Regions from separate parts of the Luteimicrobium sp. NPDC057192 genome, predicted to be linked through region 2. Evidence: riboswitches for the same ligand, from Rfam matches in the RefSeq annotation. Region 2 holds a riboswitch; the other holds the start of a gene.
The links. Region 2 has a riboswitch for thiamine pyrophosphate ahead of ACFT5B_RS11645 (thiamine ABC transporter substrate binding subunit). Riboswitches for the same ligand answer to the same signal wherever they lie in the genome.
Positions count from the first base shown of each region.

Region 1: it holds a riboswitch for thiamine pyrophosphate, as region 2 does, so the genes downstream of both, ACFT5B_RS15120 (FAD-dependent oxidoreductase) here and ACFT5B_RS11645 (thiamine ABC transporter substrate binding subunit) in region 2, are expected to answer to the same signal.

Region 1 covers NZ_JBHUWD010000033.1:34,874-50,229, forward strand. The annotation lists gene ACFT5B_RS15070 (LuxR C-terminal-related transcriptional regulator) at 1-207, opposite strand, end outside; gene ACFT5B_RS15075 (PspC domain-containing protein) at 204-1,583, opposite strand; gene ACFT5B_RS15080 (PspC domain-containing protein) at 1,741-3,300, shown strand; gene ACFT5B_RS15085 (hypothetical protein) at 3,300-3,875, shown strand; gene ACFT5B_RS15090 (glycoside hydrolase family 6 protein) at 4,091-5,728, shown strand; gene ACFT5B_RS15095 (RBBP9/YdeN family alpha/beta hydrolase) at 5,815-6,399, shown strand; gene ACFT5B_RS15100 (HAD family hydrolase) at 6,423-7,235, opposite strand; gene guaA (glutamine-hydrolyzing GMP synthase) at 7,485-9,089, opposite strand; gene ACFT5B_RS15110 (hypothetical protein) at 9,223-9,453, shown strand; gene thiE (thiamine phosphate synthase) at 9,455-10,117, opposite strand; TPP riboswitch at 10,135-10,277, shown strand; gene ACFT5B_RS15120 (FAD-dependent oxidoreductase) at 10,269-11,495, shown strand; gene thiS (sulfur carrier protein ThiS) at 11,492-11,746, shown strand; gene ACFT5B_RS15130 (thiazole synthase) at 11,739-12,551, shown strand; gene ACFT5B_RS15135 (DUF1206 domain-containing protein) at 12,595-13,413, shown strand; gene ACFT5B_RS15140 (ThiF family adenylyltransferase) at 13,418-14,575, opposite strand; gene ACFT5B_RS15145 (GlsB/YeaQ/YmgE family stress response membrane protein) at 14,595-14,876, opposite strand; gene ACFT5B_RS15150 (DUF3817 domain-containing protein) at 14,984-15,356, opposite strand, start outside.
Region 2 covers NZ_JBHUWD010000022.1:20,333-35,688, reverse strand. The annotation lists gene ACFT5B_RS11690 (DUF488 domain-containing protein) at 1-225, shown strand, start outside; gene ACFT5B_RS11685 (hypothetical protein) at 301-453, shown strand; gene ACFT5B_RS11680 (MFS transporter) at 538-2,118, opposite strand; gene pip (prolyl aminopeptidase) at 2,536-3,522, opposite strand; gene ACFT5B_RS11670 (DUF4235 domain-containing protein) at 3,536-3,859, opposite strand; gene ACFT5B_RS11665 (SLC13 family permease) at 3,974-5,779, shown strand; gene ACFT5B_RS11660 (nitroreductase family deazaflavin-dependent oxidoreductase) at 6,247-6,726, opposite strand; gene ACFT5B_RS11655 (ATP-binding protein) at 6,771-9,515, opposite strand; gene ACFT5B_RS11650 (VOC family protein) at 9,579-10,187, opposite strand; TPP riboswitch at 10,333-10,450, shown strand; gene ACFT5B_RS11645 (thiamine ABC transporter substrate binding subunit) at 10,521-11,615, shown strand; gene ACFT5B_RS11640 (ABC transporter permease) at 12,164-13,930, shown strand; gene ACFT5B_RS11635 (ABC transporter ATP-binding protein) at 13,927-15,030, shown strand; gene ACFT5B_RS11630 (MFS transporter) at 15,096-15,356, shown strand, end outside.

The sequences.
Region 1 (15,356 bases), on a different contig from region 2:
GCCGGGCAGGTGCACGTCGAGCAGCACCACGGCCGGGCGGAGCGCGTGCGCCGCCTCGACCGCGGAGTCGACGTCGGCGGCCTCGCCGACGACGTTCACGCGCGCGTCGAGGCTCGCGCGCACGCCGGCGCGGAACATGAGGTGGTCGTCGACGATCAGCACGTCGACGGGGGTCGGGGCGGTGGTGGCGTCCTGGTCGGCGGTCACGTGTGGGCCTCCTCGGCCGGATCGGGTCGGGTGGTCGGGACGTCCGCGCTGCGGGGGCCGGACGGCGGGCCGGGCGGGCGCTCGCGCGTCGCGGTCCGGGGCATCTCGAGGTGGACCTCGGTCCCCCAGCCGGATCTGCTCTCGACGACGGCCGTCCCGCCCCGGCGCTGCACGCGCCCGAGGATCGACTCGCGCACGCCGAAGCGGTCCGTGGGGACGTCGTCGAGCTCGAAGCCGTCGCCGCGGTCGCGGACGAACACCTCGACGGCGTCGGCCCGGACCTCGAGGTAGAGCGACACGGGCGGCTCGCCGTGCCGGACGGCGTTGAGCAGCGCCTCGCGGGCGGCGCGGAGCAGGGCCGAGCTCGCGTCGTCGGGCACGCAGTCCCCCACGACGACGACCTCGACGGGCACGCCGTGCGCGTCCTCGACCTGGCCGACGAGCTCGCGGACGTCGGCGGCGAGCGACGTGCCGCTCACGGCCCGGTCCGTGTACAGCCACTCGCGCAGCTCGCGCTCCTGGGCGCGTGCGAGGCGGGCGACCTGGTCGGCGTCGTCGGCGGAGGCCCGGATCAGCGCGAGGGTCTGGAGGACGGAGTCGTGCAGGTGGGCCGCGATGTCGGCGCGCTCGGCCTCGCGCGCACGCGCGGCCCGCTCGTCACCGAGGGCGCGGACGAGCCGCAGCCACCACGGCGCGAGCACGAGGGCGGCGCCCGCGAGCACGGCGACGGCCGCGACCCAGGCGCGGGCCATGTCGGCCGTCGACGCCGTCCGCCCGACGAGCAGGAGCACCCCGACGAGCACGAGCAGCAGCCCGCCCCCGAGCCGGAGCATCGAGCCCGGCGTCCGGCCGCCCGCGTGCGAGAGCATGCGGCCGCGCTGGGCGGCGTCGAGCTGGGACCAGGCGAGCGCGAGGCCCGCGAGGAGGACGAGCACGGGCAGCGCCCAGCCCGCGTTGACGTCCCAGCCGAGCCGTTCCGCGACGAGGATCCCGGCCGCGGCGAGCAGGATCGCCCCGGCGAGCACGTCCCGCGCGGGGAACGTCCAGCGCTCGCGGCTGAGGCGGCGGGCGAGGCGCTGCAGCTCCGCGGGCCGGGACTCCTCGGCGGCGACGTGCGGGTCGCCCACGGGGATCGTGATCCACCAGAACACGTACAGCACCACGCCGACGCCCGACAGACCGGCGAGGATCATCGCGAGGCGCACGGTCCGCACGGGGATCCCGACGTGCGCGGCGACGCCCGCGCAGACGCCGCCCACGCGCCGTCCGGCCTCGGGGCGCAGGAGCGGGGGCCTCGCGGCGCCCGACGCGGCGAGGGGCGCGCCGGGCGAGGCGGCCTGCGGGGGCGCAGGCGGCGGTCCGGGCGTGGTGGTCATGCTCCGATCGTGGCACGGAGGGCCGGGCTCAGGGGCATCCGGGCGCCCCTGAGGGCCGAGAATCAGGGGCTCCCTCCGGGCTCCGGGGGCGTGCTCAGGGTCGGATCAGGGCTCCACCGCATGGTCCGCGGCACCGCTGTGCCGCGACGATGGAGCCATGGACACGACGACTGGTGCCCCGGGCGCGGAGCCCGGAGGCGCGACGCAGGGACAGGTACCGCCGCAGGGTGGGGTCCCCCCGCAGGGTGGCGTGCCGCCGCAGGGCGGGCCGCAGCGCGACGGGGACTCGTTCTTCGAGTGGCTCGACCGGCTCGGGCTCCGCCGCACCGACGAGCGCTGGGTGTCCGGCACGGCTGGCGGCGTCGCCCGCCGCCTCGGCGTCGACCCGCTCCTGGTGCGCGGCGTGTGGTTCGTGCTCTGCCTCGTCGCCGGCGTCGGCCTCGTGGTCTACGCGATCGCGTGGGCCCTCCTGCCCGACGACCGTAACGGCCGCAGCCTCCTGCGCGACGCCGTCCACGGCCAGTTCCGCGGGGAGATGGTCGGCCCGATCGTCGCGTTCATCCTGGGCGTGAACTGGCGCCTGGGCGCGTGGAGCTGGTGGCGCGGCGACGACTGGATCGCCGGCATCTTCTGGCTCTGCCTGTTCGCCGGCGTCGCGGTCGTCGTCGCCGCCGTCCTCAGCGCGCGCGGTCACCGCGGCCCGAACGGCACCGGCTACGGCACCCCCGGGTCCTCCGGACCGCAGCAGCCGGGCCAGCCGTACCCCGGCCAGCCGTACCCGGGTCAGCCCACCCCCGGCGCGCCCCACCCGGGCCAGCACTACCCCGGCGCACCGCAGGCGTATGCGGGCACGGCGCCGCAGCACCCCACCGCGCCGTACCCGGCACCTCCCGCGGGCGGCCCGGTCCCGCCGGCGCCGAGCGCGCCGACCGCCTCGTACGCCGCGCCGTACGCCGCCGCGTCGACCATCCGCACGCCGAGCCCTGAGCCGCTCCGCGCCCCCGACCTCGACCGGCCCGCGCCCGTCGCCACCCAGGACCGCGACGAGAAGCGGCGCCGCCGCCGCTCGGGCGCGATCGCGAGCGCCGTCGTCGGGCTGTGCCTCGTCGCCGGAGCCGTGGTGTTCGGCCTCGACCGCGGCGGGCACATCACCTCGCCGTGGCTCGTGTGGGGCGGCATCAGCCTCGTCCTCCTCGGCCTCGGCATCGTGGTCGCGGGTCTGCGCGGCCGCGGGTCGGGCGGCCTGACCGCCCTCGCGATCATCCTGGGCCTCGTGGTCCTGCCGACCGCGACCCTCGACAACAGCGGCGCGTTCGACGGCGACGTCCGGGCGATCGCCCCGGACTCCCCCGTCGTCGCGACCGACATCACGGCCGCACAGGACGGCTACACGTACTCGGTCGGGGACCTCACGGTCGACCTGACCCGGCTCGCGCTGCCCGCCGCAGGCGAGGACGCTCTCACCATCCCGGTGAAGCTCGGCGCCGGCGACACGACGATCCTCGTGCCGAAGGGCGCCGAGGTGCGGGCCACCGTCCACCTGTTCGCGGGCGACGTCGACTGGCTCGTCGGCCCCGCCGCCGACCACCAGTCGCGCCACGGCGGGCACGCCAACCGTGACACGTTCGAGACCGCGGGCGTCGCCGCGGGCGCCACGCCGCAGCTCGACCTCGACATCAGCTCCGGCGCCGGCACCGTCACCATCGAGGAGAAGTGATGAGCACCCAGCAGCCCGGGACCGGTCCGGTCCCCGAGGGAACCGACGGCTCGCAGGACGCCACCCAGCGCCTCGACCCGGTGGAGGGCTCCGGCGCCCCGACCGAACGTCTCGCCGCGACCGCACCGCTCGACTCCACGCCGCAGCCCGACCCCACCCAGCGGCTCGACCTGCCCGAGGCGGACGCGCGCGACGGCGGCACACGAGTCCTGCCCGCGGAGGAGCCGGGCGTCGACGCCCTCTGGACGCTCGACGCGCCCGACGACGACACGCCCGGCACTCCCGCCGCCTCCCCGGCAGCCGCGCCGGTCGCCCCGGAACCGCCCCGCGCGCAGGCGTACCCCGCGGCTCCCGAGCCGGCCGCCGGACCTGCGAGGAGCGGGCGGCGTGCGATCCGGGTCGGTGCCGTCGTGTGGGGCCTCGTCGTCGTGGTGTGCGGGGTGCTGGCGCTCGCGGTCGCGGGCGGCGCGACCGTCGACGGCGGCACCGTGGCGATCGGCGTGCTCGCCGGGGCGGGCGTGGCGCTGGTCCTGGGGTCGATCGTGACCGGCGTGCGTCGTCGCGACCGCTCCTGACCCGTCCGCTCGGGCGCCCGTGCTGCTGCGTGCCGGTCTCCGGCGGCGGCGGGACGGGCGCCCGCGTGCGTCGGGGGGTGGCTTGACCCGGCGGGCGACCTCCGCCTAACGTTGCCTCGCTCGCTCGTGTGACCTGCGGCACATGCCGGACGTTCTGCGGGCGTGCAGTCCGAGACAACGACGTCCCGGACTTCCACGAGTGTGGGAGCGCTTCCATGACGAACGGCACCCTGCAGAGCACCACTCCTCACCTCCAGCGGCCCCGGCGCAGGGGACGTCGGCCCGCGGTCACCGCATCTGCGCTGGCGGTCGCGCTCGCCGTCGTCGGGCTCACGGCCGTCCCGGCCACTGCCGCCCCGCACCACCCGGCGCCGTCGCCGACGACGCCCTGGGTCGACCCCGACAGCACCACCGTCCAGGCTGCGCGCACGCTCAGCGGGCAGGCAAGGGACGACGCCGTCCTGCTCGGCTCGTACGCCTCGGCCACCTGGATCACCTCCGGCACGCCCACCGAGGCGAAGGCCGAGGCCCAACGCGTCACGACCTCCGCCGCGGACGACGGCGCGGTGCCCACGATCGTCGTCTACGACATCCCGTACCGGGACTGCGCGCAGTACTCGGCGGGCGGAGCCCAGGACACCGCCGCCTACGACGCGTTCGTCGACGGGGTCGCGGCGGGGATCGGCGACCGCCCGGCGATCGTGATCCTCGAGCCGGACGGGCTCGGCATCATCCCCTGGAACACCGACCTCGGCGGCAACGCGGAGTGGTGCCAGCCGGCCGACGTGGACCGAGCCACCGCGGTCGCGGACCGGTACGCGCAGCTCAACCACGCCGTCGACGCCCTCAAGGGCGGCGACCGGACCAGGGTCTACCTCGACGGCACGCACAGCGGCTGGCTGGGCGCGGGTGACATCGCGGACCGGCTCATCAAGGCGGGCGTCGAGCGGGCGGACGGCTTCTTCCTCAACGCCTCGAACTACGAGTCGACGGACCACCTCGTCAAGTACGGGACCTGGATCAGCGACTGCATCGAGCTCTCGACGCAGTCGTCCTGGTACCAGCCGAGCTACTGCGGCAGCCAGTACTACCCGGCGAGCCCCGGCGACTTCTCGACCTGGGCGCTCACCGACCAGAAGTACGCGGACGACTTCGCGTCCACGGGCCTCACGCCCGACCCCGCCCACCAGGCGCACTTCGTGATCGACACGAGCCGCAACGGCGTCGGGCCGTGGACGCCGCCGGCCGGCAACGGCTGGCCCGACGCCCAGGTCTGGTGCAACCCGCCCGACCGGGGCGCAGGCGCGCGCCCCACGCTCGACCCCGGTGTCCCGCTCGTCGACGCGTACCTATGGATCAAGGTGCCCGGCGAGTCCGACGGGCAGTGCGACCGCGGGACCGGCGACACGGACGCGGCGGGCCGGTCCACCGACCCGGCGCGCGGCGGCAACGCCGACCCGGCCGCGGGCGCGTGGTTCGCGCAGCAGGCCCGCGAGCTCGTGGCGCTCGCCTCACCGCCGTTCCCGACGCCCACCTGCCAGGTCACCTACCGGGCGACGAAGGTCACGCCGCACACGTGGGCCGGCGCGGTGACCGTCCGCAACAGCGGCACGTCCACGGTCCGGGGCTGGGAGCTCACCTGGTCGTACACCGACGGGCAGCGGGCGGTGCTCGGGATCGGGGCACGGGTGCACCAGTCCGGCGACGACGTCACGGCGTCCGCCCCGCGAGGTGCGCACGCGCTGCGGCCGGGAGCGACGGCGTCGTTCGCGCTCGCGGGGACGGCCTCGACGCCGCCGGGCGACCAGCCGATGCTCTTCCGCCTCGACGGCAAGGCGTGCTCGGTCCGCTGAGTCGCGTGAGGCCTCGGCCCGGTACCCGCGGGGTCCGGGCCGAGGCGCGAGCCGCACGACGCGGCGCGGCGCCTTAGGCTCACGCCATGACGAGAGGCTTCCTGGTCCTGCACGGCTGGGGCAACCACCGCCCGCCGGAGCACTGGCAGCACTGGCTCGCCGGCGAGCTGGCCGAGCGCGGCCACGTGGTGCGCTACCCGCAGCTCCCCGACACGGACGAGCCGCGTCTGGAGGCGTGGCTCGACGCGCTCACGGCCGAGCTCGCCACCCTCGACCCGGCGAGCACGACGGTCGTGTGCCACAGCCTCGCCGTGCCGTTGTGGCTGCGCGCCGTCACGGACGGTCTCGTCCCGACGGTCGAACGCGTGCTGCTGGTGTCCCCGCCCTCGTCCGCGGTCCTGGCTTCGACCGTGGTCGCGCCGTTCGTGGCCTCACCGCCGACCACGACGGGCGCGCGGTCGGCGCTCGTCGTCACCGGGGAGGGCGATCCGTTCAGCCCCGAGGGACCGTGGGACGAGTACGCGACCCCGCTGGGCGCCGACGTCGTGACGGTCGCGGGCGGCGGCCACCTGACGCCGTCGGACGGGTTCGGCCCGGAGTGGCCCGACCTGCTGGACCGGTACCTCACGGTCCCGGCCGCCGCGGTCAGTGAGGACGCCGCGTCCCGCTGACGCGGGCGAGCAAGGAGCGCGGCTCAGCCGGACGCGAGCGCGACGGCGCGCTCGACGACCTGCGCGACGCCGTCGTCGGTGTTCGCGGGGCAGACCTCGTGGACCGCGTCCTGCACGGCCCGGCGCGCGTTGGCGACGGCGAAGGAGCGGCCCGCCCACCGGAGCATGGGCAGGTCGTTGGGGGCGTCGCCGAAGGCCCAGACGTCGTCGGCCGCGATGCCGCGCCCGGCGAGCCACGTCGCGAGCGTCGTGGCCTTGCTGACGTCGGGGCGCGAGATCTCGCCGAGGTCGGCGGCGCCGGAGTCGGCGACGGTGGCGAGCGGCCCGAACGCGTCAGCGAGGAGGGCGTGCAGGTCGGGTCGCGGCGTCCCGGTGCGCACGAGCAGCTTGAGGGTCGAGCCGGGCAGGAGGTCCTCGAGCCGCTCGACGAACGGCGTGCCGTCCGGCGTGGGGTGTTCGGACTCGTAGTGCCGCTCGAGCGTGATGCCGCCGGCGTGCTCGACGGCGAGCTGGGTGTTCCCCGGCCCGCCGAGCACGTCTCGCGCACGCCGGGCGAGCTCGCTCACGAGCGCGTCGTCCATGCCGTGCTCCTCGAGCACGGCGAGAGTCGCGACCTCGACGACGGCGGCGCCGTTGGAGCAGATGGCAACCCCGTGGCCGGCGACGTGCTCGGCGACGTCGTCGAGCCACCGCAGCGGCCGCGCGGTCACGAACACGACGTCGATCCCCACCTCGGCAGCCGCGACGAGCGCCCCAGCCGTCCGGGCCGACACGCGCCCGTCGGCCCCGAGCAACGTCCCGTCGAGGTCGGTGGCCACCACCCGAGGGGCTTTCACCGCGTCACTGCTCGCGACGCCGTCGTGCGCGAAAGGTCACCGGCGCACCTGCCCAACCACGCGGGCATGTCAGCGCACCCAGCGGCATGTGGACGCGCGCTGACGACCGGGTGTGGGGTCCGGGGTGTGTGCGCCGGTCGTGGCGGGTCTGGCGGGAGCCGGAGCGAGGAACGAGCGGAGGCGGATGGAAGACCGGCGCACAGACCCCGGACCCCACACCCCCGACGAGGCAACGCACCGACCGCCCGCTCACTCCCACTCGATCGTCGCCGGCGGCTTGCTGGTGACGTCGAGGGTGACGCGGTTGACGTCGGCGACCTCGTTGGTGATGCGGGTGGAGATGGTGGCGAGGACGTCGTAGGGCAGCCGCGTCCAGTCGGCGGTCATGGCGTCCTCGGACGACACGGGGCGCAGGACGACGGGGTGCCCGTAGGTGCGGCCGTCGCCCTGGACGCCGACGGAGCGGACGTCCGCGAGGAGGACGACGGGGCACTGCCAGATCTCGCGGTCGAGGCCGGCCTTGGTGAGCTCTTCGCGGGCGATGGCGTCGGCGGCGCGGAGGGTGTCGAGTCGTTCGGCGGTGACCTCGCCGATGATGCGGATGCCGAGGCCGGGGCCGGGGAACGGCTGGCGCCAGACGATGACCTCGGGCACGCCGAGCTCGAGCCCGACGGCGCGGACCTCGTCCTTGAAGAGGGTGCGGAGGGGTTCGACGAGCTCGAACTGGAGGTCGTCGGGGAGGCCGCCGACGTTGTGGTGGGACTTGATGTTGGCGGCGCCCTCGCCGCCGCCGGACTCGACGACGTCGGGGTAGAGGGTGCCCTGGACGAGGAACTTGACCTCGCCCCCGGCGCCGCCGTCGGCCTCGGCGCGCTCGACGATCTCGCGCGCCGCGTCCTCGAACGCGCGGATGAACTCGCGGCCGATGATCTTGCGCTTGGTCTCGGGGTCGGTGTGACCGGCGAGCGCGGTGAGGAACCGCTGCTTCTCGTCCCGGATCACGAGGTTGACGCCGGTCGCCTCGACGAAGTCGCGCTCGACCTGCTCGACCTCGCCCTCGCGCAGGAGCCCGTGGTCGACGAACACGCAGGTGAGCTGGTCGCCGACGGCCTTCTGGACGAGCGCGGCGGCGACGGACGAGTCGACGCCCCCGGACAGGCCGCAGATGACGCGGGCGTCGCCGACCTGCGCGCGGATCGCGGCGACCTGGTCGGCGATGACGTTGCCGGGCGTCCAGTCGGCGGCGAGCCCGGCACCCTCGTAGAGGAAGTGCTCAAGGACGGTCTGGCCGTGCGCGGAGTGCTTGACCTCGGGGTGCCACTGCACGCCGTAGAGGCGACGGCCCTGGTCCTCGAACGCGGCGACGGGCGAGCCGGACGACGTGGCGAGCACCTCGAAGCCCTCGGGGGCGCGGTGGACGGCGTCGCCGTGGCTCATCCAGGTCGTCTGGTGGTCGGGCGTGCCGGCGAGCAGGACGCCCGCCTCGCAGACCTCGACCTCGGTGCCGCCGTACTCGCGCAGCCCGGTCTGGGCGACCTCGCCGCCGAGTGCGCGGGCCATGGCCTGGAAGCCGTAGCAGATGCCCATGACGGGCACCCCGGCGTCGAACAGGGCGGGGTCGACGAACGGCGCACCCTCCGCGTACACGGAGGAGGGGCCGCCGGACAGGATGATCGCGGCCGGGTCCTTCGCGAGCATCTGCTCGACGGTGAAGGTGTGCGGGACGATCTCGGAGTACACCTTCGCCTCGCGCACGCGGCGCGCGATGAGCTGCGCGTACTGGGCGCCGAAGTCGACGACGAGCACGGGGCGGGGAGTCACGGGACCGGGGATGTCGGTGGCGGGAGTCGTCACCGTCCCAGGATAGTCGCGCCGGTGCGCCCGCCCGTGCGGGCCGTTCACCGATGGCAAGATGTCGGACGTGACTCCCGAGGACGCGAGCATTCCGCACAATCACGACCAAGACCACCACGACACCGGGCGATCGATGACGCGCGAGCAGCCTCGCTGGGAGCGCCGCCTGATCGGCCGAGCGTCGACCGTCGAGCAGGCCTGGTGGAGGTTCCTGCTCGATCAGCTCGTCGTGGCCTCGATCCTCTGGGGTGCGTTCGGCACTGGCGCCGCGACGTGGTGGAAGGTCGCGGCCGTCGTCGTGGTCGTCCTCGGCGAGATCTCCTACGTCTGGTCGCTCGTCAACGCGTACCGCTACCGCCGCTAGGTCACCCGAGCCGCTCGCGCAGCTCGCGGGCCGCGGCCTCCGGGTCGTCGGCGCCGGTGATCGCGCGCACGACGACGACCCGCGTCGCCCCCGCTTCCGCGACCTCGGCCACGGTGTCCGCGTCGATGCCGCCGATCGCGAACCACGGCGTCGTGGGCCGCGACGCGGCGACCCGGCGCACGAGGTCGAGCCCGACGCCCGGACGGCCCGGCTTAGTCGGCGTCGCCCAGACGGGTCCCACGCAGAAGTAGTCCACGTCGGGGTCTGCGTCCGCGGCGGCGGCCTGGGCGTCGTCGTGCGTGGAGCGACCCAGCACGACGCCGGGCCCGACGAGCGACCGCGCGGCCCGCACGGGCAGGTCGTCCTGGCCCGTGTGCAGGACGGGCGCGCCGGTGAGCTGCGCGACGTCGGCCCGGTCGTTGACCGCCCAGAGCGCGCCGTGCCGCCCCGCGACGTCGGCCACCATCTCGCACAGCGCGAGCTCGTCGCGGGTGTCGAGCGAGCGGTCGCGGAGCTGGACGACGTCCACTCCCCCGCGCAGCGCGGCATCGAGGAACGCCTCGAGGTCGGCGAGGTCGCGGCCTCCCGGCCGGGCGTCCGTGCACAGGTACAACCGGGCGTCGGCGAGACGGGTGACGGGCGCGGACGACGAGGGGGCGGCCATGCGGCGCGAGTGTAGTGTGACGCGTGCACGGGAGCCCCTCCCGCCCGGTCGTCGAACCTCGACGCCGTCCGGGGCCGGGGCTGAGAGGACGCCGGCGGAGGCGTCGACCGTCGAACCTGCTCTGGGTCATGCCAGCGAAGGGAGCATCCTCGTGCCTGCCGTCCCCCCGCCGCGCTCACGCGTGCCCGACGTCCTCGTGGTCGGGGGCGGCGTCGTCGGGCTGACGTGCGCCTGGTACGCCGCCCGCACGGGCGCCCACGTGACCGTCCTCGACCCCGCTCCGGGCGACGGGGCCACCCACGCCGCCGCGGGGATGCTGGCGCCCGTGGGCGAGGCCGAGCCCGACGACGTCGCCGCCACCGCGCTGCACCTCGCGGGCGCCGCGCGCTGGCCGGGTTTCGCGCGCGAGCTGGCCGACGCGTCCGGTGCGGAGCCCGGGTTCGAGGCCGCCGGCACGCTGCTGGTCGGCTACGACGCCGGCGACCGCGACGACCTGCGCCGCGTCCTCGGCACGCACGAGACCGCCGGCCTGCGCTCCGCGTCGCTGACCGTCGCGGACGCCCGCCGCCTCGAGCCGGCCCTCGGGCCGGTCGCGGCCGCCGCGCTCGCTCCCGACGACCACCGCGCGGACCCGCGTGCCACCCACCGGGCGCTCACCGTGGCCCTCGCCACCGCCGGGGCGCGGCGGGTGCGCGCCGCCGCCACGCGGCTCGTCCTCGACGGGAGCCGCGTGGTGGGCGCCGTCGACGACGCCGGGCACCTCCACCGCGCGGGGCTCACCGTCCTCGCCGCGGGCATGGGATCGGTGGCGCTCACCACCCTCCACGAAGCCCCGGACGCACCGCACGTGCCCGTCCCGGTGCGCGGCGTCGTCGGGCAGACCGTACGGCTCGAGGCGGGCCCCGACCTCGGGCTCACGCGGACCGTGCGGGGCCGGGTCCAGGGCCGGCCGGTCTACGTCGTGCCGCGAGCGCCGCGCCCTGACGGGACGCGCGAGGTCGTCGTCGGGGCGACGACCGAGGAGACCGCGGACGTCCGCCGCCCGCGCACCGGGGGCACCTTCGCGCTGCTGCGCGACGCCCGCGCGCTCGTCCCCGCGCTCGACGAGACCACGCTCGTCGACGTGACGCAGCGCGCCCGCCCGACGACACCCGACGGCCGCCCGCTCGTCGGGCCGTCCGGCGTGCCGGGGCTGTGGCTCGCGACGGGGCACGGCCGCAACGGCGTGCTCCTCGCGCCGATCACGGGCGCCGCGCTGGCCGCCGAGCTCACGGGCCGTTCCCCGGCCGACGCCGTCGCCCTCGCTGCCGCCGCGCCGGCCCGGTTCGCGGGCCGCGGCCGTTCCCTCACCCTCGAGCACGACAGGAGGACCGCATGACCCCGCCGCCCCCGGCGCGCACCGCGCCCGCCCCCACGACCCTCGTCAACGGCGAGCCGTACCCCCTCGACGGCGCCTTGCCGGTCGCCGACCTGGTGGCCCGGCTCGTCCCCGCGTTCGCGGCGGACCGCACGGCCCGCGGGATCGCCGTCGCGGTGGACGACGCCGTCGTGCCCCGGAGCCTCTGGGAGACGACCGCGGTGCTCCCGGGCGCCCGGGTCGAGGTCGTGGGGGCGGTGCAGGGTGGCTGACACGCTCACGATCGCGGGGACCCCGCTGCGGTCCCGGCTCGTCATGGGGACCGGCGGTGCGTCGAGCCTGCTCGCGCTCGAGGACGCGCTCGTCGCGTCCGGCACCGAGCTGACGACGGTCGCCCTGCGCCGGTTCGCGCCGACGCCGGCGGGCGCGGACAGGTCCGGCGACCACGGTGTCTGGTCGCTGCTCGAGCGCCTCGGCATCCGCGCCCTGCCCAACACCGCCGGCTGCTTCACCGCGCGCGACGCCGTGCTCACCGCCCGGCTCGGGCGCGAGGCCTGCGGCACCGACTGGGTCAAGCTCGAGGTGATCGCCGACGACGTGACGCTGCTCCCCGACCCCGTCGGCCTGCTCGAGGCCGCGGAGACCCTCGTGCGCGAGGGCTTCGTCGTCCTGCCCTACACGAACGACGACCCCGTGCTCGCGCGCCGCCTCGAGGACGTCGGCTGCGCGGCCGTCATGCCCCTGGGCTCCCCCATCGGCTCGGGGCTCGGGGTCGCGAACCCGCGGAACATCGAGGCCATCGCCGCCCGGGCCGGCGTGCCCGTGATCCTCGACGCCGGGGTGGGGACGGCGTCCGACGCGGCGCTCGCGATGGAGCTCGGGTGCGACGGCGTGCTGCTCGCCACGGCCGTCACGCGCGCGACCGACCCCGTGCGCATGGCGCGCGCCATGCGGCTCGCGGTCCAGGCCGGCCACGACGCCGCGCGCGCCGGCCGGGTGCCACGGCGCGAGCAGGCGCTCGCGTCGTCGCCCGTGGACGGCGTCGTGCGGGCGGGAAACCTGGACCTGGCGTTGTAGCGCCGGGAGAGCGAAGCGGTCCGGCGGGGGCTACGGTGACGCCGTGCCGACCACCGTGCCCTCCGCCCACGACGCCCGGGCCACCGCTTCCGCTGTCAAGGCCAGCACCCCGATGCGCGCTGCGGCTCGCGTCGGCTTCGCCGCCGCCGGCCTCGTCCACATCCTGATCGGGGTCGTCGCCCTGCGGATCGCGTTCGGGGGGAGCGGGTCGGCCGACCCGAGCGGGGCCCTCGCCACGCTCCGGAGACAGCCCGGCGGCCCGGTCCTGCTCTGGGTGATCATGGTCGCCCTGTTCGCGCTCGGGCTGTTCCTCCTGCTCGAGGCCGCCCTGGTGCGCGGCGGCGACCGGGACGCCTGGATGCGGCGCGTCAAGCAGGCCAGCAAGGGGTTCGCCTACCTCGCGGTCGGCGGCAGCGCCTACGGCGTCGCACGGAGCCACCAGTCGAGCAACAAGGGCACGACGCGGACCTGGAGCGCGCGCCTCCTCGACGCGCCCGGCGGTCGCGCGCTCCTCCTCGCCGTCGCGCTGGTGGTGCTCGGCGTGGCCATCTACTTCGTGGCGAAGGGCGTGCGCGCCACGTTCCGCGAGGACATCAGGGTCCCCGGGGGCACCCGGGGGCGTGCCGTCATGGCGCTCGGACGGACCGGCTACGTCGCCAAGGGCGTCGCGCTGGCCGTCGTGGCCGTCCTGACGGGGGTGGCCGCCGTCACGGCGGACGCCCGGAAGTCGGAAGGGCTCGACGGGGCTCTCAAGTCGCTCGCAGCCCTGCCCGCGGGCGTCGTCCTGCTGGCCGTCGTCGCCCTCGGCCTGATCGCGTACGGGGTCTACTTCTTCGCCCGCGCGCGCTACGCCCGACTCTGACGGGTCAGCGCGCCGCAGCAGCGGGGCGGGCGCGCCACGCGAGCAGGCCCCCGTCGACGACGCGGGCGTCCACCCCGACCGCGCGCGCGGCCTCGGTGACCCGCTCGGCGCGCGGGCCGGCCTTGCACAGCACCGCCACGACCGCGTCGCGCGGCAGCCCCGCGAGCGCCGCGTCCGCGTCCCCGGCGACGACCCGCCCGAAGGGCAGGTGGCGGACGTCGGCGTCGGCGGCCGGGTCGAAGGGCTCGGTGGCGAGCTCCCAGTCCTCGCGCACGTCGAGCACGACGACGCCGCCGCGCGTCAGGCGGTCGGCGAGCTCGCCGACGTCCATCCGGTCAGCGGCGGCCGCGGGCTCCGGGAGGGCGCACGCGACGGGCTCGGGCTCGGCGAGCGCGGTCACGGGCGTGCGGGCGGGGTCGGCGCGGACGGTGAGGTAGCGCCACTCGCCGTCGAGCGCGTCGTAGACGGCGAGGCGTCCGAGCAGCGTGCGCCCGACGCCGGTGACGAGCTTGATCACCTCGGTCGCCATCGCGGTCCCCACGGTCCCGCACACGACGCCGAACACGCCGGCCGTCGCACAGTCGGGCACGGTGCCGGGCGGCGGGGGCTCGGGGAAGACGTCCCGGTAGGTGACGCCGTCGACCTCGCCCACGCCCCGCGCACTGAACACGGCGACCTGCCCCGAGTACTGGTGGATCGCGCCCCAGACGACGGGGACGCCGGCGAGCTCGGCGGCGTCGGAGACGAGGTAGCGCGCCTCGAACGAGTCCGTCCCGTCGACGACGACGTCGTACCGGGCGAGCAGGTCGAGCGCGTTGGTCGCGTCGAGCCGGAAGGCGTGCTCCTCGACGCGGACGTGCGGGTTGACGCGCGCGACCGCCTCGCGCGCGGACGACACCTTGGGCCGTCCCACCTGCGCGTCGCCGTGGATCACCTGGCGGTGGAGGTTGGAGGTGTCGACGACGTCGTCGTCGACGATCCCGAGCGTGCCGACGCCGGCCGCCGCGAGGTAGAGCAGCACCGGGCTGCCGAGCCCGCCCGCCCCGACGACGAGCACGCGCGCGTCTCGCAGGCGCCGCTGCCCGGGCACGCCGACGCCCGGCAGCGCGAGCTGCCGGGCGTAGCGTGCGAGCTCGGCCGTCGTCATCTCGTCGTCGGCCATGCGCTCTCCGTCCGTCGGCTCAGATGCGTGCCCGACGGCCGCCGCGCCCGGCGTAGAGCGAGACGAACAGCGCCGCGAGGGCCACCTGGATCACGAGCTGGATCCAGTCGATGCCCTCAGTGTGCCGCACGTGGAGCCAGCCGGCGACGATCGCGCCCAGGAACGCCGCCACCATCCCGATGAGGATGGTCGCGAGGATGGAGATGTTCTGGCGTCCCCGGGCGAACAGCCTGCCCAGAGCGCCGATGACGAGCCCGACGACGATCGCGTAGATGATCCCGGTGAGGGTGATCGTGACCATGTGCTTCTCCCGCCTGTGAGGTTCCCCTGCGGACGAGGAACCATCATGCGGGCGAACCGGTACGTACGCCTGTTGTCAGGAAAGTCGGGCGCGACGGGCGGTCGTCGTCAGACGCCGTACTGGTCCGCGAGCACCTGGAGCTTGGCCTCGGCGTCGCGGTGCACCTGCTTCTCGACGATGAAGCTCATCACGGGGACGACACCGGCGAGGACCTGGGCGACGAGCCGCCCGAACGTCCAGCGCATCTTGGACCAGAGGTCGACGACGGTCACCAGGTAGATCACGTAGATCCAGCCGTGCGCGAAGGGGATCCAGCGGATCGCGTCCTCCCACGACACCTTGACGACGTAGTTGAGGATCAGCTCGACGCACAGGAGCAGGAGCATGACGCCGGTGACGATCGCCATCACGCGGTAGCGGGCGAGGGCGCCGCGCGCCTTGCGGATCGCGGTGCGGGCCGCCTCGGCCTGCTCGGACGTC
Region 2 (15,356 bases):
CGCTGGTACGGGCACGACCCGGCGAGGTTCGACGAGTTCGCGACCCGGTTCCGGGCCGAGCTGGACGCCCGGCCGGACGCCGTCGAGCACGCGCTCGGGTGGGGAGCCGGTCACCCGACCGTGACGCTCCTGTTCGGGGCGCACGACCCGGCGACCGCGAACGCGACGGTGCTCCGGGACTACCTCGAGGCGAAGGGCGCGCGCCCAGGGCAGTCTTCGCCCTGAGATGCGTAGGTTGCGAGGTTGCGTCAAGGTCGAAGTGGCCGACGCGAATGGCGTCGACGACGAGAGGAGGCCTCTGTGGCTGCCTGGTTGATCATCCTTCTTATCGGTGTCGTCCTGCTCATCCTGGGCTTCACCTCCTTGGGACACGTGTTCCTCTGGATCGGGATCGCCGTGCTGGTGATTGGCCTCATCTTCGCCCTGGTCGGACGAGGGCGGAGCCGTACCTGACCGAGGTCCCGCACACGGACGACGCCCCCACCACCGGCAAGGTGGTGGGGGCGTCGCCCGTGTGTGCAGGTGGGTGGTCGAGGCTCAGCCGGCCGCGACCGCGCCCTCGGCGGGGAGCGCGTCCTTCTTCGCGTTGATGAGGAAGATCGCCACCAGCAGGCCGATCGCGAAGAGCATCGCACCCCAGAAGTAACCGGTGTGGAAGCCGTACACGCTGGCGGTGTGCTGCGCGGCGACGTCCTTGGGGTCCGCGCCGCCGCTGATGAGGTCCGTGAGCTTGGACGACGACGCCGAGATCGACAGCGTGCTGAGCAGCGCGAGCCCGAGCGAGCCGCCGACCTGCTGCGCGGTGTTGAGCAGGGCGGACGCGACGCCCGCGTCGTGCGGCTGGACGCCCACGAGCGCCGTCGACGACGCCGGGATGAACACCAGGGCCATGCCGAGGCTGATCACGATCATCGCGGGCAGGGCCGTGCTCACGTACGACGAGTCGGGGCTCGTCCGGATCAGCAGGAGCATGCCGGCGGTCGCGAGCGCGAGGCCGGCGATCATGAGCGGGCGGGGCCCGAACCGGGGCAGGAGCCGCGACACGATGCCCGCCATGACGATGATCCCGAGGCTGAACGGCAGGAGCGCCAGGCCGGACTTGAGCGGCGACCAGGCCAGGACCTGCTGGAGGAACAGGCTGAGGAAGAAGAACATCGCGAACAGCCCGGCGCCCACCAGCAGGAAGATCAGGTAGGAGCCGCCGCGGTTCCGGTCGAGGGCGACGCGCATCGGCAGGAGCGGGTTCGCGACGCGGGTCTCCACGACGACGAACGCGACGAGCGCGACGACGGCGACGGCCAGCAGGGTCAGGACCAGCGAGTCGGTCCACCCGACGGTCGTGACGCTGCCGTTCGGCAGCGTCTTCTGCTTCGACGCCTCGGTGAACGCGTAGACGAGCGTCGCGAGACCGACGATCGAGAGCACAGCGCCCGGGATGTCGAGCTTCCTGTCGCCGTGCGCCTTGGACTCGGGCACGATCCGGAGCGCGAACAGCGCCGCGATGATCGCGACGGGCACGTTCACGAAGAGGCACCAGCGCCAGTCCAGGGAGTCCGTGAGGACACCGCCCGCGATGAGGCCGACGGCCGAACCACCACCGGCGATGGCGCCGAACACGCCGAACGCCTTGGCGCGCTCGTGCGACTCGGTGAACATCACGGTGATCAGGGCGAGCGCCGCGGGCGCCAGCAGCGCGCCGAACGCGCCCTGGATCGCGCGGGCGCCGATGAGCGTCCCCTCGCCCTGCGCGGCGCCGCCGAGCGCCGACGCGGCAGCGAAGCCCAGGAGGCCGAGCAGGAAGATCCGCTTGCGGCCGGCGTAGTCGGCGATGCGCCCGCCGAGGAGCAGCAGGCCGCCGAACGCCAGGGTGTACGCCGTGACGACCCACTGGAGGTCCGAGGCCGGGATGGCGAGGTCCTTCGCGGCGGACGGGAGGGCGACGTTCATGATGGAGGTGTCGAGGATGATCACGAGCTGCGCGGCGGCGATCACGGCGAGCGCGGCCCAGCGGCGCGGGTAGTTCGACAGCTCGGTGGGCGCCGTCCCCGTGTCGGGGGCGACGTGCTCGTCGACGGCGTCCTTGACGGCCGTCGGGGCGGGCTCCTCCACGGAGCTCACCGATGGGTGCTCGGACACACGTCCTCCAGGGACTCGTCATCGGGTGGGTCGCCGGCCGGGCGCCGTCGTGAAGAGACGGCGGAGAGGCGGTGAGGTTCCAGCACAGCAGTCGCTCCGGCGCACGTCAACAGTAAATGGAAACTGCCTCCGTTTGCTTGAAGCGTAATGTTTTGGCAGGTCAACGGTTGTTCGGTCAGACGGCGCCGCGGCGCCCGCACCGCCGCGGACGCACCGGGGGCCCCGTGGTCGCGGCCCACCTGAGAGACGGGCGCGATGCCCCGGACGTGACACTCGCCGCCGGGTGAGATCTCCGCGCGGCGCGCGGCGTCGTCGAACCCGGCGACACCCCCACGACGACGAGCGCCGCGGTGCCCCGGCGGGACACCGCGGCGCTCGCGGCCGATCAGGACGACGTGGTCAGCGCGTCGCGAACCGGTCCGTGGCCTCGATGAGCTGGTGGAGCGTCCCGGGCTCGTCGAACGCGTGGCCCGCGTCCGGGACGATCACGAGCTCCGAGCCCGGCCACGCCTGGTGCAGCTCCCACGCCGTGACCGGCGGGCACACCACGTCGTAGCGGCCCTGGACGATCACGCCCGGGACGTCGCGCAGCGACGGGGCCTCGTCGAGCAGCTGCCCCTCGCGGAAGAAGCCGTGGTGGACGAAGTAGTGGTTCTCGATCCGCGCGAACGCGGTCGCGTGCGCCGCCTGGGCCGACTCCTCGATCCGGTCCGGGTTCTCGAACAGCGACGACGTCGACGACTCCCACGTCGTCCACGCCTTGCCCGCGGGCACGTGGACCGTGGGGTCGGGGTCGAACAGCAGGCGGTGGTAGGCGGCGATCCGGTCGCCCGGCGCGACGCCCGGCACCTGCTCGAGGAAGTCCGCGTACCGCTCCGGGAAGAGCTGGCCGGCGGCACCCTCGTAGTACCAGTCGAGCTCGCGGCGCTGCAGCGTGAAGATGCCGCGCAGCACGAGCTCGGTGACGCGCTCCGGGTAGGTCTCCGCGTACGCGAGCGCGAGCGTCGAACCCCACGAGCCGCCCAGGACGAGCCAGCGCTCGATGCCCAGGTGCTCCCGCAGGACCTCGAGGTCCTCCACGAGGTACCACGTGGTGTTGGTCGCGAGGTCGGCGTCGGGCTCGCTCGCGTGCGGGATGCTGCGCCCGCAGCCCCGCTGGTCGACGAGGACGATCCGGTACTTCTCGGGGTCGAAGAGGCGCCGGTGCGCGGGCGACGTGCCGCCGCCCGGGCCGCCGTGCAGGAACACGGCCGGCTTGCCCTCGGGGTTGCCCGACGTCTCCCAGTAGACCTGCTGCCCGTCGCCGACGTCGAGCATGCCGCTCGCGTACGGCTCGAGCTCCGGGTAGAGGCCACGGAGGTCGTCCAGCGGGGTCGCGTCGTTCACGATCGCCACGGCGTCAGAGCTCCGCGTTCGAGGAGTCGCGCAGGGTCGACTCGACCGTCTTCGCACCCGGTGCGTGGATCCGCGCGGCGACCCGCTCCGCCCCGCGCGTCGCGGCACGCTGCGCGATCGCCCCGACCGCGGCGGCGACGGCCGCGAAGACGACCGCGGCGACCGCGGACACGTTGGGGTCGGCCGCGTTCTTCGGGGCGCTGCCCGCCCGGCGCGCCCACACGGTGCGCACGAGCTTCTGGGCCGCCCAGCCCGCACCGGCGGTGAGCACCGCCGTGAGGATCTGCGACGTCGCGGTCGGCTTCGGTTGGGGCTTCGGGTCGGCCACGGCCTGCCTCCGGTGGGTAACGGGCTGTCGGGTCCCACCGTAGTGCTCCCGAGCGCCCGCCGGGACCCGGAGAGCCGACGCGCGAGCCCCGGGCCGCCCGCGTAGGGTCCGAACGTGTCGGACAGCGCCTGGTGCTTCGTCGTCCTCGGGGTCGTCGTGGCGCTGTTCGTCTGGAACCGGTTCTCCGTCGGCCTCGTCGCGATCTTCGCGGCGCTCGCGCTCTGGGCGACCGGTGTCGTCGACGCCACGACCGCCGTCGCCGGCTTCGGCGACCCGATCGTCGTCTTCATCGCGGGGCTGTTCGTCGTGGCCGAGGGCCTCGAGGCGACGGGCGTCACCGCGTGGGCGGGGCAGCAGCTCCTCGAGCGCGTCGGCACGGGACGGTCCGGGCTCCTCGTCGCGCTCGTCGTCCTCGCCGCCGTCATGGCCGCCCTCGTGACCCCGAACGGCTCGGCCGCCGCGCTCCTGCCGATCATGGTCGTCGCCGCGAGGCGCTCGGGCACGGCGACCTCCCAGCTCGCGATGCCCTTGGCGTTCGGGGCCAGCGTCGGGGCCCTGCTCGCGCTCTCCGGCAGCACCGTCAACGTGATCGTCTCGCAGTCGCTCAAGGAGCAGACGGGCAACGGGTTCGGGTTCTTCGAGTTCGCGCTCGTCGGGCTGCCACTCCTCGCGGTCACGGTCCTGGTCGCCTGGCGCCTCGGGCCCCGCCTCCTCCCGCACCGCACGCCGTCCGACCTCCCCGCCGACTACTCGGCCCACCCCGCCGTCGTCGCCGCGCACTACGAGCTCGACCAGGGCTTCTACCGCCTGCGCGTCCCCGGCGGCTCCGCGGCCCTCGGGCGGCGCGCCGAGGACCTCGTCGACGCCGACGACGGCCGCGTGGTCGGCGTGCAGGACGCGACCGGCGCGGGGCACGGCGTCGACCGCGAGCTCGCCGACGGGGACACCGTCGTGGTGAGCGGCGCGTCGTCGTCCGTCACGGGCCTCACCGACGCCTCGGGCCTGCGAGTCCTCAGCACCCCGCTCACGCGCGCGACCCCGAGCCGGCTCGTCAGCAGGGACCGTGGCGTCGCGGAGGTCGTGGTGCCGCCGCGCTCGCCCCTCGTCGGGAGCCGGCGGTTCCCCGGTTTCACGCGCAACGGCGTGACCGTCCTCGGGATCCGTCGCCTCGGCCACGACACCGGGCTCGACGGCGTCGACCTCCAGGAGGGCGACGCGATGCTCGTCCACGGCGCGTGGCCCGACGTCGAGGCGCTCGCCCGGTCCGAGGAGCTGCTCGTCGTCGACAGCCCCGAGCTCGTCCGACGCCAGCTCGTGCCCCTGGGCGCGCGGGCGTGGCGGGCGCTCGGGGTGCTCGCGGCGACCGTGGTCCTGCTCGCCACCGGCGCCGCGCCGCCCGCGATCGCCGGTCTCGTGGGCGCAGCCGGGATGGTGCTGCTGCGCGTCGTCACCCCGCAGCAGGCCTACCGGGCCGTCTCCTGGGAGACCGTCGTGCTCGTCGGCGGACTCATCCCGCTGTCCGTCGCGATCCAGGACTCCGGCGCAGCCGACAGCATCGCGAACGCGATCGTCGGCGTCGTGCCGGCCGGGAACCCCCACGTGCTCCTGATCGCGCTGTTCGTCCTCACCGCCGTGCTCGGGCAGGTCGTGTCCAACACGGCGACCGTTCTCATCGTCACGCCCATCGCCGTCTCCGCGGCCGCCGAGACCGGGACCGCGCTCGCGCCCGTCCTCATGCTCGTCGCCGTCGCCGGGGCGGCGTCGTTCCTCACGCCGATCGCGACGCCCGCCAACATGATGGTGATGGGGCCGGGCGGCTACCGCTTCGGCGACTACTGGAAGCTTGGGATCGTCACGATGCTCGCCTGGCTCGTGGTGTGCGTCCTGCTGATCCCCGTCTTCTGGCCGCTGACCCCCTGACCGGCGCCCGTGCACCCCCGTCGCCGAGGGCGACGCTGGGTTCGCCGACGGTGACGCTCGCTTCGGCGAGGGTGACGTGCGGTTCGCCGAGGGTGACGTTCGAGCAGACCCCCTTGTCGACGCCGAGCACGCGCGTGATCCCATGCTCGCGGGTGCTCAGGGCGGCAACCGCATGGTCGCGCGACGCGAACGCAAACGATGCGTCGCCATCGGTGCTCCGGCGGAGTCGTGCCGAGCATGCGCTGAGGCACCATGGCACTCGGCGACCAGGGGGTTTGCCCACCAGGTTGGAGTCCTCGGGGTGGACAACCGCATGGTCGGCGACAACCCCGGTGGGTGGTCACATGTCGTCCGAGCGTCGCCCTCAGCGAACTGAGCGTCGCCGTCGGCGAACTGAGCGTCGCCGTCGGCGAACCGAGCGCCGCCGTCGGCGGGGGCAGAGGCGGTGCGGCGGTCGTGCGAGCGGTTCAGCGGAGCTCGAGCCGGACGATTGGGATCTTCGACCCCGGGTCCCCGGTCGACGCGGTGATCGCGCGCCGCAGCTCCTTCCAGGAGCGCGGGTAGCGGGCGGCGTAGCGTTCCAGCGCGGCGGCGCTCGCGTCGTCGGGCAGGAGGCGCGCGACCGCGGGCGCGTTCACCCGGACGCCCACGCTCACGAGGCAGCGCGGGTCGGCCTCGAGGTTGCGGTACCACTGCGCGCGCTCCCCGAACCCGGACGCGATGACGACGACGTCCCGCGACGGGCGGTCCACGACCTCCAGCACCACGTAGCGTCGCTGCCCGCTCCTCCGACCCCGGTGGGTCAGCATCATGAGACGCCCGCCGAAGAGGAAGCCCAGCCCGCACCGGAACAGCGTGATCGGCGCACGCACCACCCACCGGGTGTTGAGGACCCACGCCATCGCGCGGGCGACCGGGTTGCGACGGGTGAGGTCGTCGTCCGACATGCTTGGAGCCTGCCACCGCGCGGACGAAACGGCAGGTCGGTGGGTCAGCGCGCGAGCGCCCCCGCGAGCTCCCGGCGCGACGAGACGCCGAGCTTGGCGAAGACCTTCCGCAGGTGCCACTCGACGGTGCGAGGGCTGAGGAACAGGACGGCGCCGATCTCGGGGTTGGTCCGGCCCGCGACAGCGAGGCGGGCGATCTGGGCCTCCTGGGCGGTCAGGTCCTCGTCGGCCCCGGTCGTGCGCTTGCGGACCGTCTCGCCGGTCGCGGCGAGCTCGCGCGCGGCCCGGTCCGCGAACGCCCGCGCGTCGGACGCGGTGAACGCCTCGTGCGCCGCGCGGAGCTGCTCACGGGCGTCCACCCGCCGCCCCCGACGGCGCAGCCACTCGCCGTACTGGAGCTGCGCCCGGGCGCGGTGGAGCGTGAGGGTCGGCGCCGCGAGCCGGTCGAGGGCTTCGCGGTGGAGCGGCTCCGCCTCGTCGTCGGGCGCGGTGAGGGCGGCGACGCTCGCCGCCAGCCCGCCCAGCCAGTCCGTCCCGGTCGCCGCCGCGCGGGCGGCCAGCCGGTCCCGCGCCTCGCGGGCAGCGTCGTCGTCGCCGGCGCGGGCGGCGGCCTCGCCCAGCTCGACGAGCGTCCACGAGATGAAGGCGAGGTCGTCGAACGCGGCGCCGGCGCGCGCCGCCTCGAGGGCGGCCGGGTAGCGTCCGAGGCCGTTGAGGAGCAGCGCCCGGCTGTGGTGCGCGAGCCCGACGAGGCGCCCCTGACCGCGCGCCGACGCGTCCGCGACGACGGCTTCCTGGACCCGGGCGGCGGCCCGCTCGTCACCCTGGTAGGCCGTCAGGGTGAGCGGTCCGGCGGGGTGGAGGGGTCGGCCCGTCGCCTGGGCGAGCGCCTCGGCCTCGGCGTTGAGCGCGGACGCCTCGGCCGCGCGTCCGGCCCAGGTGAGGGCGAGGGAGCGGAACGTGAGCGCCGTCGGGAGCGCCGCCACCTCGCCGCTCGCACGGGCTCCGTCGACGGCCTGCTCGGTCAGCCGCCACCAGGTCGCGTCGTCGCCGACCTCCTGGGCGAGCGGGCCCGCGAGCCAGAGCAGACCGGGCGCCTCGTCGGCCGTGACGGCGGCGAGGCCACGGCGCAGCGGTCCGACGGCGGCGGCCTGGCCCTCGACGAACCACGTGGCGAGCCCGGTCAGCAGCAACCCGGTCGCGTCGTCGCCGGGCGGGACGGCGAGCGCGGCCCGCGCGACCGCGGCGCCCTCGTCGCCTGCGGCGCGTCCGGCGTGCATCGCGGCGCCCAGGGCCGCGAGGTAGGTCTCGCGGGCCGCGGCGACGTCGAGTCCCTCGAGCCGCTGCGCCGCGGCGAGCAGCGCCGGGCCCGAGGCACGGCCCGGGTCGGCCGCGAACGCGGCCTGCGCGCGCAGGCGCTCGAGCGTCGCGCGCAGGACGGGGTCGAGCGGGGCGAGCTCCGCGGCGGCGAGGAGGTCCGCGACCTCGCGCAACGATCCCGCCTGCAACCGCGCCTCGGCGGCCGCGAGCACGCGCGCACCACGGGTCTTCGGCTCCGGCGTCAGGGCGGCCGCGCGCTCCAGGAACACCGCCGCCGCGACCCGGCCGCCGCGGGCCGTCGCCCGGTCCGCGGACCGTTCCAGCTCGGCCGCGACGTCCTCGTCCGGCCCGACGGCGGCGTGCGCGCGGTGCCACGCGTGCCGGTCGGGCTCCTGGGCCTGGTCGGTCACGTCGGCGAGGACGCCGTGCGCCTCGCGCAGGGCCGCGGGGTCGGCCGACCGCCACGCCGCCGACCGCACGAGGGGGTGCCGGAATCGAACCCGCGCCCCGACCTCGACGAAGCCCGCCGCCCGGGCGGGAGCGAGCGCGTCCGGCGCCAGGCCCAGCCGGTCTGCCGCGCGCCACAGCACGCCCACGTCGCCGACCGGGTCGAGCGCGGCGACGAGCAGCAGGCGTCGCGTGTCCTCCGGGAGCGCCGCGATCCGTGCGGCGAAGCCGTCCTCGACGCGGGTCGCGACCGATCCGTCCGGGGCGCCCAGGCCGAACGCCAGCTCGGCCGGGCTCAGGTCGCGCGGCAGCTCGAGCAGCGCGAGCGGGTTGCCGCCCGTCTCCGCGACGATCCGGTCGCGGACGGCGTCGTCGAGCGGGCCGGGCAGCACGGCGTCGAGGAGGGCGCGCGCCTCGGGCGCAGCGAGCCCCGCGAGCCGCAGCTCGGGCAGGTCGGCGAGCATCCCGCCGTCGTCGGGGCTGCGCGCACCGAAGACGAGCGCCACCGACTCGGCGTCCAGCCGGCGCGCGACGAACGTCAGGACGACCTCGGACATCCGGTCGAGCCACTGGACGTCGTCGACGACGCACACCAGCGGGTGCTCCTGCGCCGCCTCCGCGAGGAGGCCCAGCACGGCGAGGCCGATCACGAGCGTCGCGGGCGGCGCGCCCGCGCCCAGCCCGAACGCCGTCGACAGGGCCTCGCGCTGCGGCTCGGGGAGGGCGTCGAGGTGGCCCAGGAGCGGGGCGCAGACCTGCTGCAGGACGGCGTACGCGACCTCCGACTCGGCCTCGACACCGGCCGCGCGCACCACCCGGCAGCGGGACGCGTCGTCGACGAGACGGTCGAGGAGGGCCGTCTTTCCCACGCCCGCCTCGCCCCGGACGACGAGCACCCGGCTCCGGCCCGACCGCACGTCACGCAGGACGCCGTCGAGGTCGGCGAGCTCAGTGGCCCGGCCGCGCAGCGCGGGCCGGGTCGGGCCGCCGCTCGGGCCGGCGGGAGCGGTCGGGATCGGCACGGCGCCTCCTGGTCAACGCGGACGGGGCACCATCCTCGCCGGTCAGGAGGCGTCGCGCGAACCTCACTCCGCGAGGCCCGCCTGCTGCGCCATGTGCGTCGCGTACCAGGCCGGCCAGTTCTCGTCGGCGTGGCCGAGCTCCTGCTCGTGGCGCCCGTGCGCCTCCGCAGCGTCCCGCAGCGCGGCCTCGACCTCGTCGACCGACCGGTAGATCACGTGCTTGACGCGGCCCGCGCCGCGGCTCGTGACCTCCTGCACGTACAGCTCGTTGCCGTCCGGGTCGGCGAACGAGAACCACGACCCGTACGACCGGCGCTCCGGCTGCGGGCCCGGGACGCGGTCCGTCGTCCCGCTGTGGTGGAAGACGCCGCCCGCGTCGTGGAAGACCTCGCTCACCTCGACCCCGCGCGCCTCGAGCTCCTTGCGGGCCTCGACGACGTCGTCCACCACGAGGTGGACCGCCGCCGACGTGCCCGGCGTCTCGTCCGTGATCCCGCTGCCGAAGACGAGCGACGCCAGCGAGCCCGTGGGCGTCAGGTGCACGATGCGGAACCCGTTCGGGCCCGCGTAGTCGACGTCCACGGGGACGCCGAACGCCTTCTCGTAGAACGCCTTCGCGCGGTCCACGTCCGAGACGGGAAGAACGACGATCTCGACCTTGAAGTCCACCATGATCAGCTCCTTGTCCAGTGGTGCTCGGTGCGCCGTCCGGCGACCTGGAACCACCGTGCCGCGGGACCCACCCCGGTCGCCCCAGGGTGACCCCCTGGCCCGTGCCCGGGGACCCCGGGGCGCCCGCCCGGGCGGTAGGCTGGGGGGCGAACGACAGGGGAGCGTCGTCCGCACCGCGGATGGGCGCTGAGAGTGCGGGACCACCGCAGACCCTCGAACCTGACCCGGTTAGTACCGGTGGAGGAAGTCGGGAATCTCTTCCGTCGTGGCGCCCGTCGAGCAGCCGCCCGACGAACACCACGCACGCCCCTCCAGCACCATGTGGAGGACACGTTGCAGCACACCACCCGCCGCGCCGCCCTGCTCGCCGGCACCCTCGCCCTCAGCCTCGCCCTCGCGGGCTGCACGTCCGACGACGGCGCAGCAGCACCGTCGGCCGGCGGCACCAGCGCGGGGCCCGCGACCGGGCCCGTCACGCTCGTCACGCACGACTCGTTCTCCGTCGACAAGAAGCAGCTCGCCGCGTTCGAGAAGCAGACCGGCATCACCGTCAAGCTCGTCAAGCAGGGCGACGCCGGACAGCTCACCAACCAGCTCGTCCTCACCAAGGACTCGCCCCTCGGCGACGCCGTGTTCGGCATCGACAACACGTTCGCCACCCGCGCCGTCGACGCCGGCGTCCTCGCCGACCACACGCCCGGCGCCCAGCCCGCCGAAGCCCAGCGGTACGCCGTCGACGGCAGCGACGGGAAGCAGCAGCTCACGCCCATCGACTACGGCGACGTGTGCCTCAACGTCGACCACGCCTGGTTCACGAAGAAGGGCGTCGCCGAGCCGAAGACCCTCGACGACCTCACCCAGCCCGCCTACAAGGACCTGACCGTCGTCGAGAACCCCGCGACGTCGTCGCCCGGGCTCGCGTTCCTCCTCGCCACCGTCGGCGCCAAGGGCGAGGACGGCTACCTCGACTACTGGAAGGCGCTCAAGGCCAACGGGCTCAAGGTCGACCAGGGCTGGGAGGACGCGTACTACACCGACTTCTCCGGCGCCGACGGCAAGGGCCCGCGGCCCATCGTGCTGTCGTACTCGTCGTCGCCCGCGTTCACGCTCAGCAAGGACAAGGCGACCACCACGACCGGCGCGCTCCTCGACACCTGCTTCCGGCAGGTCGAGTACGCGGGCGTGCTCGCCGGCGCCAAGAACCCCGCCGCCGCCGCGAAGGTCGTCGACTGGCTGCAGTCCACCGAGGTCCAGTCCACGATCCCCGACCTCATGTACATGTACCCCGTCGACCCGGCCGCCACGATCCCGGCCGCCTGGAAGAAGTTCGCGCCGCTCGCGACGACGCCGTTCGACGTGCCCGCCGAGGACATCACCGCGAACCGTGAGCGCTGGATCAAGGACTGGACGGCTGCTGTCGTTGGCTGATCGTTCCTGTGGTCCTGTCCTGGGCGAGGTCCGGGAGAGTGGTGCGCGATCTTCCATCCGGCACCTCGGTGCCGCGCGCCGAGAATCCGAAATCCGCGGTCCTGCGCGCCCGGGAGCAGCAGATTCCGGCCTCTCGCGAGGTATGCGGGCGGCCGGTCTACTTCGCGAGGTACCCCGGCATCCGGAGTACTTCGCGAGGTATGCGGGCGGCCGGTCTACCTCGCGAGGTACCCCGGCAGCCGGAGTACTTCGCGGGGTACCCCGGCATCCGGAGTACTTCGCGGGGTACCCCGGCATCCGGAGTACTTCGCGGGTTGGTGGTGCGCGGTGAGCGGTGAGGTGGTGCGCCGGACGACCGGCGCACCCACGCGGGTGTTCGGAGCGTCCCTGCGGGGGCTGGGGACGCACGCGTCGGCGAGAACGGCAGCGCGCGGGCGCGGCCGGGTGCACGACGGCGCAGGCGACGACGGTCACCTGAGGGGTCGGGCGGAGCGTGTGCGCGCGACCGTGGCGGGTCTGGCGGGAGGACCCGAGGAACGAGGGTCCGGATGGTAGGTCGCGCGCGCACGCTCCGTCCGGCCCCGGACGGACCACCGTCGCCCCACAGGTCCCGCCCCCCGGTCGCCCGGGTGGCCGCGTGGGGGCTCGCCGTCGCGATCCCCCTCGCGTTCCTCGTCGTCTTCTTCGCCTGGCCCGTCCTCACGCTCGTCGGCAAGGGGTTCGTCGCGGACGGGCACCTGGACCTGAGCGGGTTCGGGGACGTGTTCAGCACCCCGCGGACGTGGCGCATCATCGGGCTGACGCTGGGGCAGGCGGTGCTGGGGACGGTGCTGTCGGTGGGTCTGGGCGTGCCCGGCGCGTACGTGCTGTTCCGGTGCCGCTGGCCGGGGCGCGGTCTGGTGCGGGCGCTGGTGACGGTGCCGTTCGTGCTGCCGACGGTCGTGGTGGGCGTGGCCTTCCGGTCGTTGCTGGTGGAGGGTGGCCCGCTGGGGTTCCTGCACCTCGACGGGACGTTCACGGCGATCGTGCTGGCGCTGGTGTTCTTCAACTACTCGGTGGTGGTGCGGACGGTCGGTGGCCTGTGGGCGCGCCTGGACCCGCGCGCCGAGCAGGCCGCGCGGGCGCTCGGGGCGTCGTCGTGGCGGGCCTTCCGGACGGTCACGCTGCCCGCGCTGGCACCGGCGATCGCGAGCGCCGCGAGCATCGTGTTCCTGTTCTGCGCGACGGCGTTCGGCGTGGTGCTGGTGCTGGGCGGCCTGCGCTTCGGGACGATCGAGACGGAGATCTGGATCCAGACGACCCAGTTCCTGGACCTGCGGACGGCGTCGGTGCTGTCGGTCGTGCAGCTGGTGGTGGTGGCGGTGGTGCTGCTCGTGGCGTCGCGGACGCGCGCCCGGCGCGAGCGCGCGCTGAGCCTGGGCTCGGACCGGGCGTCGGACCGGCGGCTGCGCCTGTGGGGGCGCGGGCCCGACGGGACGCGGTCGGTCGTCGGGGGCGACTTGGTGCCGTTCGCGGTGACGGTCGCCGTGGGCGTGGTCCTGCTGGCGACGCCGCTGGTGAACCTCCTGGTCCGGTCGTTGCACGTCGACGGCGCGTGGTCGCTGGGGAACTACCGCGCCCTGGGCTCGACGGGAGACCGCGGGGCGCTGAGCGTCACCGTCTGGGACGCGACGTGGAACTCGGTGCGCATCGCGCTGGTCGCCACCGTGATCGCGCTCGTGGTCGGTGGCCTGGTGGCGCTGGTGGTGTCGCGGCGTCCGCGGCGCCGGGCCGGACGCCGTGCGGTCGCGACGCTGGACTCGCTGTTCATGCTGCCGCTGGGCGTGTCGGCGGTGACGGTGGGCTTCGGCTTCCTCGTCACGCTCGACAAGCCGCTCGGGCTTCCGGTCGACCTGCGCACGTCGGGCCTGCTCGTGCCGATCGCGCAGGCCGTCGTCGCCGTCCCGCTCGTCGTCCGGACGGTGCTGCCCGTGCTGCGGGCCATCGACCCGCGGCTGCGCGAGGCGGCGTCGACCCTCGGGGCGGCGCCGGGCCGCGTCCTGCGGACGGTCGACGTGCCGTTCGCGGCCCGGTCCGTGGGGCTCGCGGTGGGGTTCGCGTTCGCGGCGAGCCTGGGGGAGTTCGGGGCGACGTCGTTCCTCGCGCGCCCGGACGCGGCGACCCTGCCCGTGGCGATCTTCGACCTGATCGGCCGCCCGGGGCAGGGGAACTACGGCATGGCGCTGGCGGCGTCGTGCGTGCTCGCGGCCCTGACGGCCGTGGTGATGCTGGCCGCGGAGCAGCTGCGCGGCGAACGTGACGGAGGTGAGCTGTGAGCGAGGGGCTGGCGGTGCGGGACGTCGTCGTCCGCTACGACGGCGGGAGCCGCGGCGGCACCGCCGGGGTGACCGCGGTGGACGGCGTGTCCCTCGGCGTGGCGCGCGGCGAGACGCTCGCGCTGCTCGGGCCGAGCGGGTGCGGCAAGTCGAGCCTGCTGCGCGCCGTCGCGGGGCTCGAGCCGGTCGCTGCGGGCCGGGTCACATGGGACGGCGGGGACCTCGACGGCGTGCCGGTGCACCGCCGTGGGTTCGGGCTGATGTTCCAGGACGGGCAGCTCTTCCCGCACCGCACGGTCGCCGGGAACGTCGAGTACGGGCTGCGGGTCGCGCGCCTGCCGCGAGGCGAGCGCGAGGAGCGGGTCGCCGAGCTCCTGACGCTCGTCGGGCTCGAGGGGTACGGGGGGCGACCGGTCGAGACGCTCTCGGGCGGCGAGCGGCAGCGCGTCGCCCTGGCGCGTGCACTGGCGCCCCGGCCGCGGCTGCTGCTCCTCGACGAGCCGCTGTCGGCGCTCGACCGGGGTCTGCGCGAGCGGCTCGCGACGGACCTTCGGGTCGCGCTCCGCACGACCGGCACGACCGCCGTCTTCGTGACGCACGACCACGACGAGGCCTTCGAGGTCGCCGACCGCGTGGCGGTCATGGCGCACGGGAAGGTCCTGCAGGTCGCGGCCCCGCCCGAGCTCTGGCGGGCGCCGGCGTCGCGCGAGGTCGCGACGTTCCTGGGCTACCAGGCGTTCTGGCCCGCGTCGTCGCTCCTGCCGGGCGAGTTGTCAGAACCTGCGTCCCGGGAACGGGCTCCCGGTTCTGACAGGTCGGTGGCGGTGGGGCCGGCCGGGCTCCGCGTCCTGCCCGACGACGGCGCCACCACCACCGCGCGCACGTGGCCCGCGACCGTGGTCGAGTCCGTGTTCCGTCCGCGGGGCGTCGAGGTCACGCTCGACGTCGAGGGGCCGGCGGGCGTCGAACGTCTCGTGGCCGTGACGGCCGGCACGGCACCCGAGCCGGGAGCGCGGGTGTCGGTCGCGCTGGACCCGGCGGGCTGCGCCGTCGTCGGGCGGGAGGCTCCCGCGCAGGACGCCGTCTCCACGACGACGTAGCGACACTGCGGGGGCCCCGGGGCGAGGGGTAGACCCCGCGCAAGACGCGATATATCGTGTCTCGCATGGTCGAGCCGACGACGACTCCGGAACGCGCCGACGGGGCGGGCACCCCGTCCGCCGCGCCGACAGCCCGCACCGCGCCGCCCACCGGCGCGGGCGCCGCGGACGACCTCCCGACCCTCTGGCACAACCGCCCCTACCTGCTGCTCATGACGGGCAAGACCGTCGAGGTCGTCGGGTCCGGGATGGCGACGTTCGCGGTGCCCCTGCTGGCCCTCGCTCTCAGCGGTTCGCTGGTGGTCGCGGGCATCATCGGCGCCGTC